DNA from 2 places in the Bacteroides cellulosilyticus genome. Region 1 is predicted to be linked to the other one. Evidence: riboswitches for the same ligand, from Rfam matches in the RefSeq annotation. Region 1 holds a riboswitch; the other holds the start of a gene.
The links. A riboswitch is a leader RNA that binds a small molecule or an ion and turns the genes downstream of it on or off. The one in region 1 is predicted to bind thiamine pyrophosphate.
Positions count from the first base shown of each region.

Region 2: it holds a riboswitch for thiamine pyrophosphate, as region 1 does, so the genes downstream of both, K6V21_RS01195 (thiamine phosphate synthase) here and K6V21_RS09575 (TonB-dependent receptor) in region 1, are expected to answer to the same signal.

Region 1 is NZ_CP081903.1:2,680,782-2,688,676, reverse strand. Features, by position in the region: gene K6V21_RS09595 (FecR family protein) at 1-755, shown strand, start outside; gene K6V21_RS09590 (carboxypeptidase regulatory-like domain-containing protein) at 957-3,584, shown strand; gene K6V21_RS09585 (hypothetical protein) at 3,697-3,945, shown strand; gene K6V21_RS09580 (mechanosensitive ion channel family protein) at 4,050-4,922, opposite strand; TPP riboswitch at 5,065-5,161, shown strand; gene K6V21_RS09575 (TonB-dependent receptor) at 5,196-7,505, shown strand; gene pnuC (nicotinamide riboside transporter PnuC) at 7,509-7,895, shown strand, end outside.
Region 2 is NZ_CP081903.1:356,438-364,332, reverse strand. Features, by position in the region: gene K6V21_RS01220 (Gfo/Idh/MocA family oxidoreductase) at 97-1,152, shown strand; gene thiD (bifunctional hydroxymethylpyrimidine kinase/phosphomethylpyrimidine kinase) at 1,161-1,979, shown strand; gene K6V21_RS01210 (thiamine phosphate synthase) at 1,984-2,586, shown strand; gene K6V21_RS01205 (sulfide-dependent adenosine diphosphate thiazole synthase) at 2,727-3,500, opposite strand; gene thiC (phosphomethylpyrimidine synthase ThiC) at 3,611-5,302, opposite strand; gene K6V21_RS01195 (thiamine phosphate synthase) at 5,320-5,940, opposite strand; TPP riboswitch at 6,000-6,094, opposite strand; gene K6V21_RS01190 (hypothetical protein) at 6,149-7,000, opposite strand; gene K6V21_RS01185 (tetratricopeptide repeat protein) at 7,194-7,895, shown strand, end outside.

The DNA of each region.
Region 1 (7,895 bases):
AAATAGTGCCCCGACCTTTCTATCAAAAACGAATGCGTATTGCAGCAGCCCTGATTCCGCTACTGATTATTACAGGAAGTTATCTGTACTATACTTCCACGAAGGATAAATGGATTGAGATATCTGTTGTATACGGTGATAAAAAGCACTTCCTATTACCTGATAGCTCCGAAATATGGCTGAATGCAGGAACAGTAATCAAATACCCGGAAAAGTTCCCGAAAGCACAGCGCCTTGTGCACCTCGATGGTGAAGCCTATTTTTCTGTTCGGAAAGATGCCACAAAACCGTTTGTTGTAGAAACGCCCCAACTCTCTGTTAAAGTATTAGGAACCCAATTCAATGTAAAGGCATACGCTGATGATGAACTGGTGACCACTACCCTGACAAGTGGAAAAGTTGAAGTTACCCCTCCCTCTCACGACTCGCGGATACTGAAACCTAATGAACAGTTGACGTACGATAAAAAAACATCCACCGTCAACATTACCGAAGTTTCTCCAACCGATGCAGATGGCTGGATCACGGGAAAACTGATATTTACCGATGCACCTTTCACCGAGATCCTGCAAACATTAGAGAGACGTTATAATGTAACTATCAATCATACAATGAACGTTCCCGCCTCCAAACGATATACCGTCCGGTTCCTGAAAAATGAAAATCTGGAAGAAGTACTGCCTGTATTGAGTGAGATGATCGGCTTCAGTTATCAGAAACAGGGAAACAAAGTGGAACTAATCAAAAAACAATAAAAAGAAACTGCCTATGAAGAAAAAGAACCGGATTGCAGCTTGAGACCCTCAACCCGGTTCTGAAATGCTAATGCTCCATCAAACCGTAAAGTAAAACAAAGTATTAACTATACAAAGATAATGCAAATTGAGTGCAGAACTTTCATGCTTACATGAAAAAGTTATGCCGAAATGCAGCTTATCTTATAAAAACATACAACAATGAATCGAATAACCATTAATAAAGAAACAGATAAGATACTCCTTTTTTTATTTTTTGCCTTCCTCTCATTTAATGCCACAGCACAGAATGACAGAAAGCAAATCACCATACAGAATAAAAACATATCACTGAAAGAAGCTTTTGCCGAGATAGAACTACAAACCGGATACAGCATAGCCTATGAATTATCGGCCGTAGATGTAAAGAGGAAAATATCCCTGTCGTTAGAAGCCCAGAGCATTGACAAGGCGTTATCGCAAATCTTGAAAGACACCCGCTATTCGTACAAAATAACAGGCTACCATATCATTATCACTCCATCCGGCAACGAACTACAGAAATCCACCAAGGAAAAAACAGAGAAACCTACCCAAACAGTCAGAGGAATTGTACTGGATTCCAAAACCAATGCACCCATAGAGTTTGCTACCGTAAGAATTATGAATGTCGGTTCTTTGGGCAGCACAACAGACAGTCTGGGGAGATTTCGGATAGACAATGTTCCTGTGGGACGATGCAATATACAAACCTCCTATGTAGGATATAATGCCAATATTTTCAATGAAATACCTGTAACCTCTTCCAAGGAAGTATATATGGAAATCACTCTGGATGAAAACATTCACTCGTTGGCGGAAGTCATCATACAACCGGAGATAAAGAAAGACAAGCCCCTGAATGCAATGGCCATCACCGGTGGACGCATGATCAGTATGGAAGAAGCAGGCAGATTTGCCAATGGTTTTGATGATCCGGCACGCCTGAGTTCTGCATTTGCAGGCGTGGCAGGAGATGTAGGAACCAATGCTGTAGCTATCAGAGGAAATTCACCCCAGTTTACCCAATGGAGGCTGGAAGGTGTAGAAATTCCCAACCCGACTCACTTCGCCGACCTTACCGGGCTGGGTGGAGGTTTTCTTTCGGCCCTGAGTACGCAGGTGATCGGTAACTCCGATTTTTACAACGGTGCGTTCCCTGCCGAATATAGCAATGCGCTATCGGGCATCTTCGACATGCAAATACGAAATGGCAACAATCAGAAGTACGAACATACATTTCAGTTGGGTATTCTGGGTATTGACCTGGCATCGGAAGGTCCGATAAGCAGGAAACATGGAAGTTCCTATATCTTCAATTACCGCTTCTCTACCACTTCCCTGGCCACGAAGAATGATATGAATCTGAAATATCAGGACTTGTCATTCAAATTAAATTTTCCTACCCGGAAGGCCGGAACTTTCTCTATTTGGGGAATCGGACTGATTGACCGTTATAAACCGGAGGCCATCGACCGTGATGAATGGGAGACACAAGGTGACCGACAGTCCGGAAATACAGCTTTTGACAAAGCAGCAGGAGGGTTTACACACAAGTACCTGATCAACGCAGACACGTATATCCGTTCTTCATTAGCCGCCACTTATTCGGAAGACCACACGCGAGCTGATCAGATAACGGAAGATGACAAACTGGTCCATGTAGGAGATATCCGGAATTCCAAATGGGACATAGTCTTTAATTCCTATCTGAACAAGAAATTCAGTTCCAACCATATCAACCGCACAGGTATCACAGTTACAGGACTCAAATATGACCTGGATTACAAAATCAGTCCTAACTTCGGTTTAGATGTACCTATGGAACAGATTTCAAAAGGGAATGGGGGAAGTTGTGTACTGTCGACATACAGCAGTTCCGTCATCAACCTAAACAATCATCTTACTACCAGCCTGGGCATCACCGCACAGTACTTCACCCTAAATAAGAACTGGACCGTAGAACCCAGGGCAGCCCTTAAATGGAGTTTCAATCCGAAACACGCCTTGGCACTGGCATACGGTCTGCACAGTCGCAGGGAAAAGCTTGACTACTACTTTGTGGAACAGAAGGTCAATGGAAAAACTGAATCCAACAGATACCTGAATTTCTCTAAGGCCCATCACTTTGGACTTACATACGACTGGAACATCAACTCGTACATGCACTTAAAAGTAGAACCCTATTATCAATATCTATTCCGAATACCTGTTGAAGAGAATTCTTCCTTTTCCATCATCAACCATCAGGATTTTTATCTGGACAGAATACTGAAGAATAGAGGTTCCGGTGTGAATTACGGTATAGATATCACTTTGGAACAGTATATGAAAAATGGTTTCTACTATATGATAACGGCTTCTCTTTTTAAATCAAAATACAAAGCCGGGGATAACATCTGGCGTAATACACGGTTGGACAAAAACTATCTCCTGAATCTGCTTGCCGGAAAAGAATGGATGGTGGGACGCAATAAACAAAATGTACTAAGCCTCAACGGACGTATCTTCTTCCAAGGTGGTGATCGATATACCCCTGTAGATGAGGAAAAAAGTATGATAGAACATGACATCAAATTTGATGAGACCAAAGCTTACAGCAAGAAATTTAATCCTTCTCTCAATGGTGATATTTCTTTCAGCTATAGGATCAACAAGAAGAAAATATCTCATGAGTTCTCCATTAAAATGCTAAATGTAGGCATGCGCACAGGAATGCATTTTTACCAGTATAACGAAAAGACTCATAAGATAGAGAAAGAAAACGGATCGGGTATGATTCCGAATATCAGTTATAAGATTTACTTTTAGTATATTAAAGCTATTAATTCCTCTTTTAACTCAGAGAGGAATTAATAGCTTTTGTATGAACTAACCGTTCACGGCAGACGTTATATCAATAGAACTTTAAATACCAACGATCATGGAAAAGTATCTGATTCATAGTAATGAGTTGCATTTCATCAACAAGGAACGCATTCACAGGGAAGTAGAGAAAATGGTAGAGTCATTAGACATGGCAGCAGGTTCCACCAAAGGATTCGACCTGTATACCGTAGTAGAAAGTTATTTCACTGATCTCGAAAAGCGAAGGGAAATCAATCGCTTACTGCATATAGAGAAAGATGAATGCGAAGCCATAGAGGAAGAACTCGGAGTATATGAAATGTGATTTACAATAAAAACTATCACGAGTATTAACAATAATGAATAAAGGGCATAACAACAATTTGTTATGCCCTTTATTCATTTACGGTTATCAATTCCAGACTACTATCAATCCTTTGCCTGATGTACCGTCAGTTGTGGGAAAGGGAAACCGATACCCTCCTTATTGAATACAGAGTAGACGGTCTTGTTCATATCGAAATAAACTCCCCAATAGTCCTCACTCTTCACCCAGGCACGGATAATCACATTCACGCTACTGGCATCCAGTGCATGAAGGGCGACAAAAGGAGCCGGATCACTAAGAATCCGCTTGTCTTCGGCAATGATACGACGGGTCGTTTCTTCCACCTTATCAAAATTTTCGCCATACTCCACACCGATTATCCATTCTACACGACGGGTAGCTTCACGACTGTAGTTAGTCACAGTACCACTGCTCAACGCACCATTCGGAATATAAATAATCTTATTATCACCGGTAGTCAGGATCGTATGGAAAATCTGAATCTCACGAACCGTGCCCGTGATGCCTTGGCTTTCAATCAAGTCACCTACTTTATAAGGACGGAGCAGCAATACAATCAGACCACCTGCAAAGTTCTGCAAGTTACCGGACAATGCCATACCGATAGCCACACCGGCGGATGCCAGCAAGGCAGCAAATGAAGTCGTTTCTACTCCCAATTTACCGATAACGGCAATAATCAATAAGATAGTCAGCAAGATGTTCACCAGACTCTTTACGAAACTTTGGATACTAGCATCCACATGTCGTTTGGCCAACAATCTGGCTACCATTTTATTAAGGAAAGATATCAGGAAACGTCCAACAATGAAAATCAGCACAGCGCCGATGATATGACCACCCGCATTTACTCCCCAGTCTATCAGTTGTTGGAGAAAGACCTGCAATTTACTAAAACCATCTTCTACAATAGTTTCGGCAGCAGGAGCCGCCGCTTGTAATAATAATAACATAATATTTGTTCGTTTGAAGTTAATAATTATATTTTCCCAGCAGGATTATGGAATACCCGCTGGCCTACAAAATTAACAAATATTTCCGGTTATCGTTCACTCGATTTGCGTGTTTCAACGAAAACACTTAATTTTGCCCCCGATTTCAACTAAGGGGTGCCCTAATATGACGGGCTGAGATCATACCCATTGACCTGATCCGGGTAGTGCCGGCGGAGGGAAAAGAAGAAAAGCTCCCCTTTTCTGTATTCATCTTTAATAGTTAAAATTGTAATGAAAAAACATGCAATGGCGGCCTGCCTGTTGATGGCAACGCTGGGTGTCTGTGCGCAGACGCATGAGAAAGACAGCTTGCGGGTGATAAGCCTGCAGGAAGTAGAAATTATCTCTACCCGTGCCACGGGAACCACACCTGTGGCGTTTACCAATGTTAGTAAAGAACAACTTAAGAAACAGAATTTCGAGCAAGACCTGCCCTATCTATTAAGCATGATACCTTCTGCCATTACAACAAGTGATGCAGGTGCCGGTATCGGTTATACCACCTTACGCATACGTGGCACAGATGGCACACGAATCAATGTCACCGCCAACGGTATTCCTATCAATGATGCAGAAAGCCACACTGTATTCTGGGTAAACCTGCCAGACTTTGCCTCTTCCGTAAAAGACTTACAGGTACAACGGGGTGCAGGTACCTCTACCAATGGTGCAGGTGCATTCGGTGGTAGTATCAATATGCAGACAGGAGATTTCTCATTGAAACCGTATGCCGAAATCAACGCATCTTACGGCTCATTCAATACTCACAAAGAGACGGTGAAAGTAGGTACCGGACTTATCAACGAACATTGGTCTTTTGATGTACGGCTATCCAATATCAGTTCGGATGGCTATATAGACCGGGCATCCGTTGGTTTAAATTCCTACTATGCCCAAGGCGGATATTATAGTGACAACACATCGGTAAAATTGATTACTTTCGGCGGGAAAGAGCGCACTTATCATGCATGGAATTATGCCAGTAAGGACCAAATGGCAGCATTCGGACGCCGTTTCAATTCTTGCGGCTACATGTATATTGAAGATAAAAACGGTGGAATACACCAGCCGGAAATTGATTACGACTACGGTGTCAAAGAAGCCGGTCAGCTAATCAAGAATGGTGGTACCTTCCACTTCTATGATGACCAGACGGATAACTATGTACAAAAGAACTATCACCTGTTAGTCAACCATACTTTCACTCCGCAATGGCATCTGAATGCCGGTCTGCACTATACAAAAGGAGATGGATACTATCAGGAATACAAAATTGGGCGCAAACTGGTAGAATATGGAATGAAACCTTATGAAGCAGATGGAGAAAACGTAACCGAAAGTGACCTTGTTCGTAAAAAAGCAATGGATAACTGGTTTGGTGGAGGAATCTTCTCGGTAAATTACACCAACGACCGACTGAATGCTTCATTGGGTGGCGGATTGAATCGTTATGATGGCGACCATTTTGGTAAAGTTCTGTGGGTGAAAAACTATCTGGGACAACTAAACCCAGATAATGATTACTACCGCAACAACGCTACTAAAAACGATGGCAACATCTATCTGAAAGCCAACTACGAGTTAGGCGGCGGTGTCAGCGCATACGCCGATTTGCAATACCGTCACATCACCTACAAGATGCATGGCCAGAATGACAAATGGAATGATGAAACGAATGCACTTCAAACCCTGCATATTGAAGATAAGTTCGACTTCTTCAATCCGAAAGCCGGTTTGTTCTGGCAGATCAATACTAATAACCGTCTATATGGTTCATTCAGCGTAGCCCACAAAGAGCCTACACGCAATAACTATACTGACGGAAAGCTTACCGAACATCCCAAAGCAGAACGCTTATTCGACTATGAACTGGGATATACCTTTGCCAATTCATGGTTAAATTTGGGCGCTAATCTCTATTATATGGATTATAAAAACCAGCTGGTATTGACAGGCGAAATGAATGAGATTGGCGAAGCTGTTGCAGCCAATGTACCCGACAGTTACCGCATGGGTATAGAACTCATGGCCGGATTGAAACTGAACTGTGGTTTCCAATGGGATATCAATGCCACCTTTAGTCGTAACCGCGTAGAGAACTTCTCTGAAACACTGTATGAATGGGAAGACCCTACTACCGAAGCCTGGAAGATAGATCGTGGCAACACTCCTATCTCTTTCTCACCGGACTTTATTCTGAACAATCGTTTCAGTTATACGTATAGAGGATTTGAAGCAGCCCTGCAATCCCAATACGTCAGCAAGCAATATATGACCAATGCTAAACGTGACGATCAGATACTGGATGCTTACTTCGTTAGCAATCTGAACCTGGCATATACCTTCAAACTGCCTCGTATGAAGTCTGTCACAGTGGGTTGCACGGTATATAATCTGTTCAATGAAACATACGAAAACAATGGTTTCGCAGGTAGCGGATATTCCCTCAATGACGCAGGAGGAAAAGAACGTTACAGCTATGCGACTTATGCGGCACAAGCCGGAACCAATGCGCTGGCACATATCTCTTTGAGTTTTTAAAGCATGGAACAAACTCTCGAAATTATCGGAACCATCGTCGGGCTTGTCTACCTTTGGTTAGAATACCGGGCGAGTATCTATCTTTGGATAGCGGGCATCATCATGCCTGCTATCTACATTTTCGTCTATTACGATGCCGGATTGTATGCTGACTTCGGAATAAATATCTATTATCTGGGGGCAGCCGTCTACGGTTGGATGATGTGGAAATACGGCAGTTTTGTAAGACGAAAACTTCATCTGCATATCAAAGAAGGGCAGCAGGAACTTCCCATTACCCGTATGCCGATGAAATATTACCTGCCCCTCGGCATTGTATTTGCCGTTACTTTTGTCTGTATTGCCTGGATACTCATTCGTTTCACCAACAGTAATGTACCCTGGCTTGAT
Region 2 (7,895 bases), 2.3 Mb from region 1:
AATTGATTTTTGGATTGGAGATTTTGATATTATCGTTGCTTCATGAAGCAAATAATGATAAATTCATTAGTTTTGCCGAAAGAAAAAATGAAAGATATGGATAAGATAAGAACCGGATTGGCTGCCTTTGGAATGTCGGGACAAGTGTTTCATGCTCCTTTTATTTCCACAAATCCTCATTTTGAGTTGACTGCTGTCACTGAGCGTAGTAAAGAATTGTCACGGGCGAAGTATCCGCAATCCCGTATTGTGCGTAGTTTTGATGAGTTGATAGGAATGGAAGAACTGGAGTTAGTGGTAGTGAACACCCCTGACAGTTCCCATTACGAATATGCCCGTCGTGCTCTCGAAGCTGGAAAACATGTTATCGTTGAAAAACCTTTCACCACTACTGTAGAGGAAGGTGAAGAACTCGTAGCTCTTGCTGCGGAAAAAGAACTGACCTTAAGTGTTTACCAGAACCGTCGTTGGGATTGTGATTTCCTGACCGTGAAAGAAATATTGGCTCAGGGATTGTTAGGCCGTTTGGTCGAATTTGAATCAACCTTTCCCCGTTACCGGAATTTCATCAAGCCGAACACCTGGAAAGAAACCGGCGAGAATGGTGGTGGTCTGACTTATAATCTGGGTGCCCATGTCATCGACCAGGCTGTTCAACTATTTGGCATGCCCGAAGCTGTATTTGCTGATATTGCAACTTTACGTACCGGTGGTAAAGTAGATGATTATTTTATCATCCATCTGATGAAACCTGCCCGGATGCCGGAAGTGAAAATCACCCTGAAAGCCAGCTGTCTGATGTGTGAGAATGAGCCTCGCTTTGTTCTTCATGGAACGGAAGGCTCTTATGTGAAGTACGGTCTTGATCCTCAAGAGGCGGATCTGACTAAAGGTCTGTTGCCGGATGCCCCGCATTGGGGAGAAGAGGATGAATCCCAATGGGGAATACTCCATACGGAAAAAGATGGTAATGTGGTGCGGAAACCTTATCCGACCCTTCCCGGAAACTACGCTGCTTTCTATGAGAATATTTATCAGCATATCCGGAATGGCGAAGTGTTGCAAAGTGATGCGTGCGAAGTGCTTGGCGTTATCCGCCTGATTGAGGCGGCATGGGAGAGTAGTCGTACAGGGAATGTTAGAAAGTTGTAATTTGGTTTATGGATAAGAAAGCAATCGTTCTTTCCGTTGCCGGTTCCGACAGTTCCGGTGGTGCGGGTATACAGGCAGATATAAAAGCTATCTCGGCACTTGGAGGTTATGCAGCTACTGCCATCACAGCCATTACAGTGCAGAATACATTGGGTGTGCAAGCCGTTCATCCTGTTGCTGCAGAGTTGGTAGGCCAACAGATGCAGGCGGTGATGGAAGACTTGCAACCGGATGCCATTAAAATAGGTATGACCGGAAACGTAGAGATTATCTATGAAATAGTACGGATACTGCGTCGCTATTCTCCCCGGAAAGTGGTTTTCGATCCGGTGATGGTTTCTACCAGCGGGCATAGTCTGATGACGGATGAGGCATTGGAAGCCATTCGTACTAAGTTGATTCCGAAAGTAACTCTCGTAACTCCTAATCTGCACGAAACAGAAGTATTGTTGCAACAACCGGTTCAGACGATTGATGAAATGGAGGATGCCGCATGCCGGTTATTCGAAAAATATCACTGTGCTTTTCTTATTAAAGGAGGTCATCTGACCGGTCATGAAATGTGCGATGTACTTTATGACGGAAAAGAACTGAATATCTTTGGTGGCAGGCGTATTCATTCCGCCAACCTGCACGGTACGGGATGCACGCTTTCATCCGCCATTGCCACTTTTCTGGCGCAAGGATCATCCTTGTATGAAGCAGTGGAACAGGCCAAAGAATACATTTCCTGTGCTATTGAAGCCGGGAAGAATTTACGTATAGGGCAGGGGAATGGTCCTTTGTGGCATTTCCCGTTTCCGACGCATCCGGTAAATGAAGGATAGAAAAATGAAACTGATTATTATCACCTCTCCGGATTTTATTCCGGATGAAGCACGCATCGTCACTGAGTTATTCAAAGCCGGACTGGACTTGCTGCATGTACGCAAACCGGATGCGGATGTTCATGCGGTAGAAAATCTGCTGCAAGGTATTGCTCCGGAATATAGAACCCGGATTGTCATTCATGATTTCTTTTCTTTGAAAGATAAGTATCTTCTAGGCGGAATTCACTTGAATTCCCGTCATCCGGAGGTACCTGCAAATTATGAGGGAATACTGAGTCGTGCCTGCCATAGCTTGGAAGAAGTGGAAAGTACAGTCTCCCTGTTCAATTATGTGCTTATGAGTCCTGTTTACGATAGCATTTCCAAACAGGGATATCGCTCGGGATATTCAAAGGATGAGTTGAAACAAGCACAGGAAAGCGGAGTCATCCATGAAAAGGTAGTAGCCTTAGGCGGAATAAGTGAGGTGAACCTTGTGGAAATAAAGTCTCTTGGCTTTGGCGGTGCAGCTTTATTAGGAGATATCTGGAACCGTTACCATACGTGGAAAGATGCCGAAGAGTTGCTTGCTCATTTCAGGAGGCTGAAAAAGATTGCAGGATAAGTCTATACAAGAGTATGCCGGAGATCACCACAGATTACACCGAATTCTAAGACCTACGCAAATATTTGCGTAGGTCTTAGAATTCGGTGTAATCTGTGGTGAAAAATTGCCCACCTTGATAAATAGTGGCTTCTGAGAAATTACTTCTTCAGTTTCGCAATAATTTCCTCAGCTACCTTTTTACCGGACATCAACATTCCTCCAAAGATCGGTCCCATACGCGGAGTGCCCGAAACGGCGGAAGCAGCCATACCGCAAACGTAAAGTCCCGGATAGATTTCCTTCGTACCGTTTACAACCTCTTCCTCTCCTGCAATTACATCCAGTGAACGTTCGCCAATTACACCACCGGTTTCGGTAGCCAGGCGACTGCCATTCTTGCGGGCTACGGTAGCGGCTATTTCGCTGTCATGGCCTGTTCCGTCTATTACTATCTTTGCAAGGATGTTTAGCGGGTCCACGTGCATACCTTCGCGCAATACGGGAGTCCAGTTTACCACTACTCCGCTTACCGTATTATTCTTGAAGATAACATCTTCTACGGAATAGCAGTTGAATACGGTGGCTCCGGCATGTACGGCATGATAAAGCAATGCAGAGGTACTCTCTACAGAGTCCATCACATATAAGCCGTCCTCATATTCCTCGTGGTTGATATTGAATTCCTTTACAATGTCAATCGCTTCTTCCTGAATCACAATCTGGTTGAACATCATGGCACCGCCCCACATTCCGCCGCCGGGAGCAAGCTTACGGTCGAATTGCGCTACTTTCAACCCGGCCTTTGCCAGATAATAAGCGGCTACTATGCCCGACGGACCACCACCTACAATGGCGACGTCCAGATCAAGATTTCTCTCTAATTTCTCAAAATAGGTACTGATGATACCTTTGGATACTTTTGTTTCAATCATTTTCTTATAAGTTTAAAAAGTAATATGTTGCAAGCTACGAGCTACAAGTGGTTTGCTGTTTCATAGCGCAGCCACTTGTAGCTTGTAGCTTGTAGCTCGTAGCTTGTAGCTCATTCATTGCAATCCTTCAACTGCTGACTGATGCGCATGGCACAGAAGTTGGGCCCGCACATGGTGCAATACTTCCCGTTCAGGTGGTTGGCTTCCTTGTAATATTGTAAGGCGCGTTCCGGATCGAGACTCAGATTGAACTGGTCTTTCCAGCGGAATTCATAGCGGGCTTTGCTTAAGGCATCGTCACGTACTTCGGCACCCGGATGGCCTTTGGCAAGGTCAGCGGCGTGTGCGGCAATTTTGTAAGTTACCACTCCTACGCGTACATCTTCTTTCTGCGGTAATGCAAGATGTTCTTTGGGTGTCACATAGCAAAGCATCGCTGTTCCGTACCAACCGATTTGTGCTGCGCCAATGGCACTTGTGATGTGATCATATCCCGGTGCAATATCTGTAACCAGCGGACCGAGAGTATAGAACGGTGCTCCGTGGCATTTCTCAATCTGCCGGTCCATATTTTCCCTAATCTTATGCATGGGTACGTGTCCCGGACCTTCGATGAATGCCTGTACATTTTTTGCCCAGGCGCGTTCTACCAGTTCTCCCATCGTATCCAGTTCCGCAAACTGTGCCCGGTCGTTCGCATCGCGGATAGCTCCCGGACGCAAACCGTCACCTAATGAAAGTGCCACATCATATTGTGCGCATATATCGCATATATCATCGAAATGCTCATACAGGAAACTCTCTTTCTGATGGATTTTACACCATTGGGAGATAATGCTTCCTCCCCGGCTCACCATTCCGCAAAGGCGGTTATTGGCATAGTGAATATTCTTCAGTCGGATGCCACAGTGGATTGTAAAATAATCCACTCCTTGTTCGCACTGTTCGATCAGGGTATCCTTAAATAGTTCCCAGGTAAGGTTTTCCGCCTTTCCGTGTACTTTCTCCATTGCCTGATACATGGGAACCGTACCTACCGGAACAGGACAATTCCGGATAATCCATTCCCGTGTCTCGTGAATATTCTCTCCTGTAGATAAGTCCATCAGCGTATCTCCACCCCATTTGCAACTCCAGACGGCCTTTTCCACTTCTTCTTCAATCGTGGAAGAGGTAGCTGAATTTCCGATATTCGTATTAATCTTTACGAGGAACTTTGAACCGATAATCATAGGTTCTGCTTCGGGATGGTTGATGTTGGCGGGTAAGGCGGCACGTCCTGCCGCAATTTCATCACGCACAAACTCCGGTGTGATGTAGGTTTCTATGCCCAACTCTTGACAGTTCATATTCTCACGGATGGCTACATACTCCATTTCCGGTGTTATGATACCCTGCTTGGCATAGTACATCTGCGTAATCTGCTTGCCTGCTTTGGCGCGATAGGGCAAAGTGATATGATCAAAACGCAGGGAGTCAAGACTTTTGTCTGCCAGACGCATCTTTCCATATTCGGAGCTGATTTCCGTCAACCGTTCTACATCCCGTTCCTGTATCCACGGTTCGCGGAGGCGTGGCAAACCTTTCTTTAAATCTACCTTCTGTTCCGGATCACTGTATGCGCCGCTTGTATCATATATGTAGACGGGCGCATTCTCCGTCATAACTTTTTTCCCGTTTTCCACTACTACGGTAGGGGTAAGGTTCACTTTGCGCATCCCAACTTTCAGATAAGGATGGAGTTGCCCCTGCATATAGACTTTCTCGGATTCGGGATAAGTAATTTTTGTTTTATCTTCCATGGTTCACTAATTGATTGCTATTGGGCCAGTCGTATAATTGTTTCCATTTCACGTACCGGATTCTCAGCTTTTAGAATACCGCCGCTCAATGCTATTCCGCTCAGTCCTGATGCTTTCAGGGATGGGATGTCCTCACGTGTGATTCCACCGATGGCAACGACAGGAATTGTTATTCCTTCTTCGTGCATTTGCGTCAGGATGGAATGATAACCGTCCAGTCCCAGAATGGGTGATAACTTTTGTTTGGTAGTTGTGAAGCGGAAAGGGCCGCAACCGATGTAGTCGGCGCCATCAGCGGCATGTTGCCGGATGTCCTCGAACGTGTTGGCTGTTCCGCCAATAATGAAATCTTTGCCCAGCCTTTCCCTTGCTTCTTTTATCGGCATATCCAGTTTTCCTAAGTGGACACCGTCCGCGCCAATCTGTTTCACCAGTTCCACGTGGTCATCAATGATGAACGTGGCTCCGTATTGGCGGCAGAGTTCCTGCACTTGCATGGCTGTGGCTTTCAGCTCTTCTGAAGAAGCATCCTTCATCCGAAGCTGAACCCAGCGGCATCCCCCTTCAAGGGCTATGCGTGCGGAGTCCGAATAAGAAATGGATGCCGTAAAATGCGTAATGAATTGTACGTCAAACATTCAAACTCTGAATTTAGAAATTATACTTACAGAAAGGGATAGTAGTATAAACGAATAGTAGAATATAGAAAGAAAATTCCCTTCGACGGTACTAACCGTATCAGGTTCATTGGGTATAATCTCAGCTATTTTTATAGCACCCCCTTTTCTGCCGGCAAAGAAAGGACGAATGTTTTTAATAGGAATAATACCGCTCTATCTTTTAAGTTTATTTAAACTTGACATAATTGAGGCGGGTGTATTGTTTGTTTCCCGAAGTAAAGGTACAAGAGATGCGTGCCGAAGCAATATATACCGATTCTCCGGGCTTGAAGGCGTGCTCCGTAGCAGGTACCTGGCAAGATTCCCGGCTTGCCGTACGCGAGCTGGTTCTGAAAGTGACGAGATTGCCGATAGGGTCTTCCAAGGTAAGTATCTGCCGGACATAGAAATAAGGAGTCGTTCCTTTCACGGTGGTTTTGTAAGGATCGTCTTCCAGTCGGACACGGAGCACTTTCAGTGTCAGTTCTTTCACTTTATCCCCTTCTTTTCCCAGAAAACGGCTGGTAGAATATTTCTGATGTGCCTGCCGCTTCTGAATATCCAGATGGACGGAATGATATACTTGTGCTATCTGTACGAAGCGTTCCTGTTTTGGTATACGTGGAGTAAACTTATAAGCAATCCAACTCACATATGCCGGATCGATACGGAAGATTTCGTGCAGGAAATGTCCATGATACTTTCCGAAAGAGATAATGTCGTCTCCCTTACTCTGCATGCGTTTGACATTGTATTCTACTAGCAGAATGCAACGTGGAGAATAATAACATAGGCTGCTTGCCGCTCGCAGACTTTCATGGATGTCTGTAGAGAGGTCCTGGACGTAAAAGATGGACTGGCGTTCGGGAAGAGGGGAATACACCCATAAGGAGTAACGGGGAGATTCCGGACGGGGCAGTACAACCAGATAAGCACCTGCCTCTTTGTAAGAGGTTCTTCCCTGATTGTATTCGTTTAGTTTCTTGTACAACAGTTCTTGTTCAGCTTCTGATATACCAGGAAGAATCGGATTTGCCATAAGCTCTGAGTTATTTACTCAAATATATGATTTTTCGGGCAAATAATCAAGTTTTGTATGGAAAAGTTTAGAAAGTATCTCTTTTTTTATACAATTCATCTTTTCGCTGTGATGTGTTTCTTTTATTTGCTACTCTAACAATAATCTTATAAATTTGTCGCATATTTGTATGCAGAGATTAAAAATTGGGAATATGAGTAATCTTCGAATTTTATTGTATGTATTTATCCTTTCTTTGGTTGCATGTCATCCGGAGGGGACTAATGTGAAACAAGGATTGGACAAAGCCGCTCAGTTAATAGAGCAAGATCCGGATACGGCATCCATTATTCTTGAAACGATTCAAATGAACCAAATGAATGAGGAGCAACTTGCAGAATATAATTTGCTTTGTACTCAATTCAATGAAGATAAAAATATACCTCATTCTTCTGATAATCAGATTCGTCAGGCGGTATCTTATTATGAGCAATACGGAAATGAACTTCAAAAGTCGAAAGCCTATTATTATCTGGCATGCGTAGAGAGTGATTTGAATCATGAGAAAGACGCCGAAGTTCATTTCAAAGAAGCAATAAAATTAGCTGCACAAGCAGAAGAATATGAGCAAATGACTAAGATTTGTAAGAGATGCAGCCTGTATTATCAGAAATATGAAAACTTTGACGAAGCACTGGAGATGGAAAGAAAAGCATACGCCAGCCAGTTGATGTTGATTGACAGTAAAGATAACTCTACTATTATTCTATCTTCTGCCTTAGGTTTGTTGGGTGTTATGTCTCTCTTGCTCGGATTACTTTGGAAGAAACATTTGTCTGTACATTCGCAACTGGATACCTTTAAGGAAGAAATGCAGATGAAAGAGATTGAATCTGACAAACTGGTGATGCAGTGT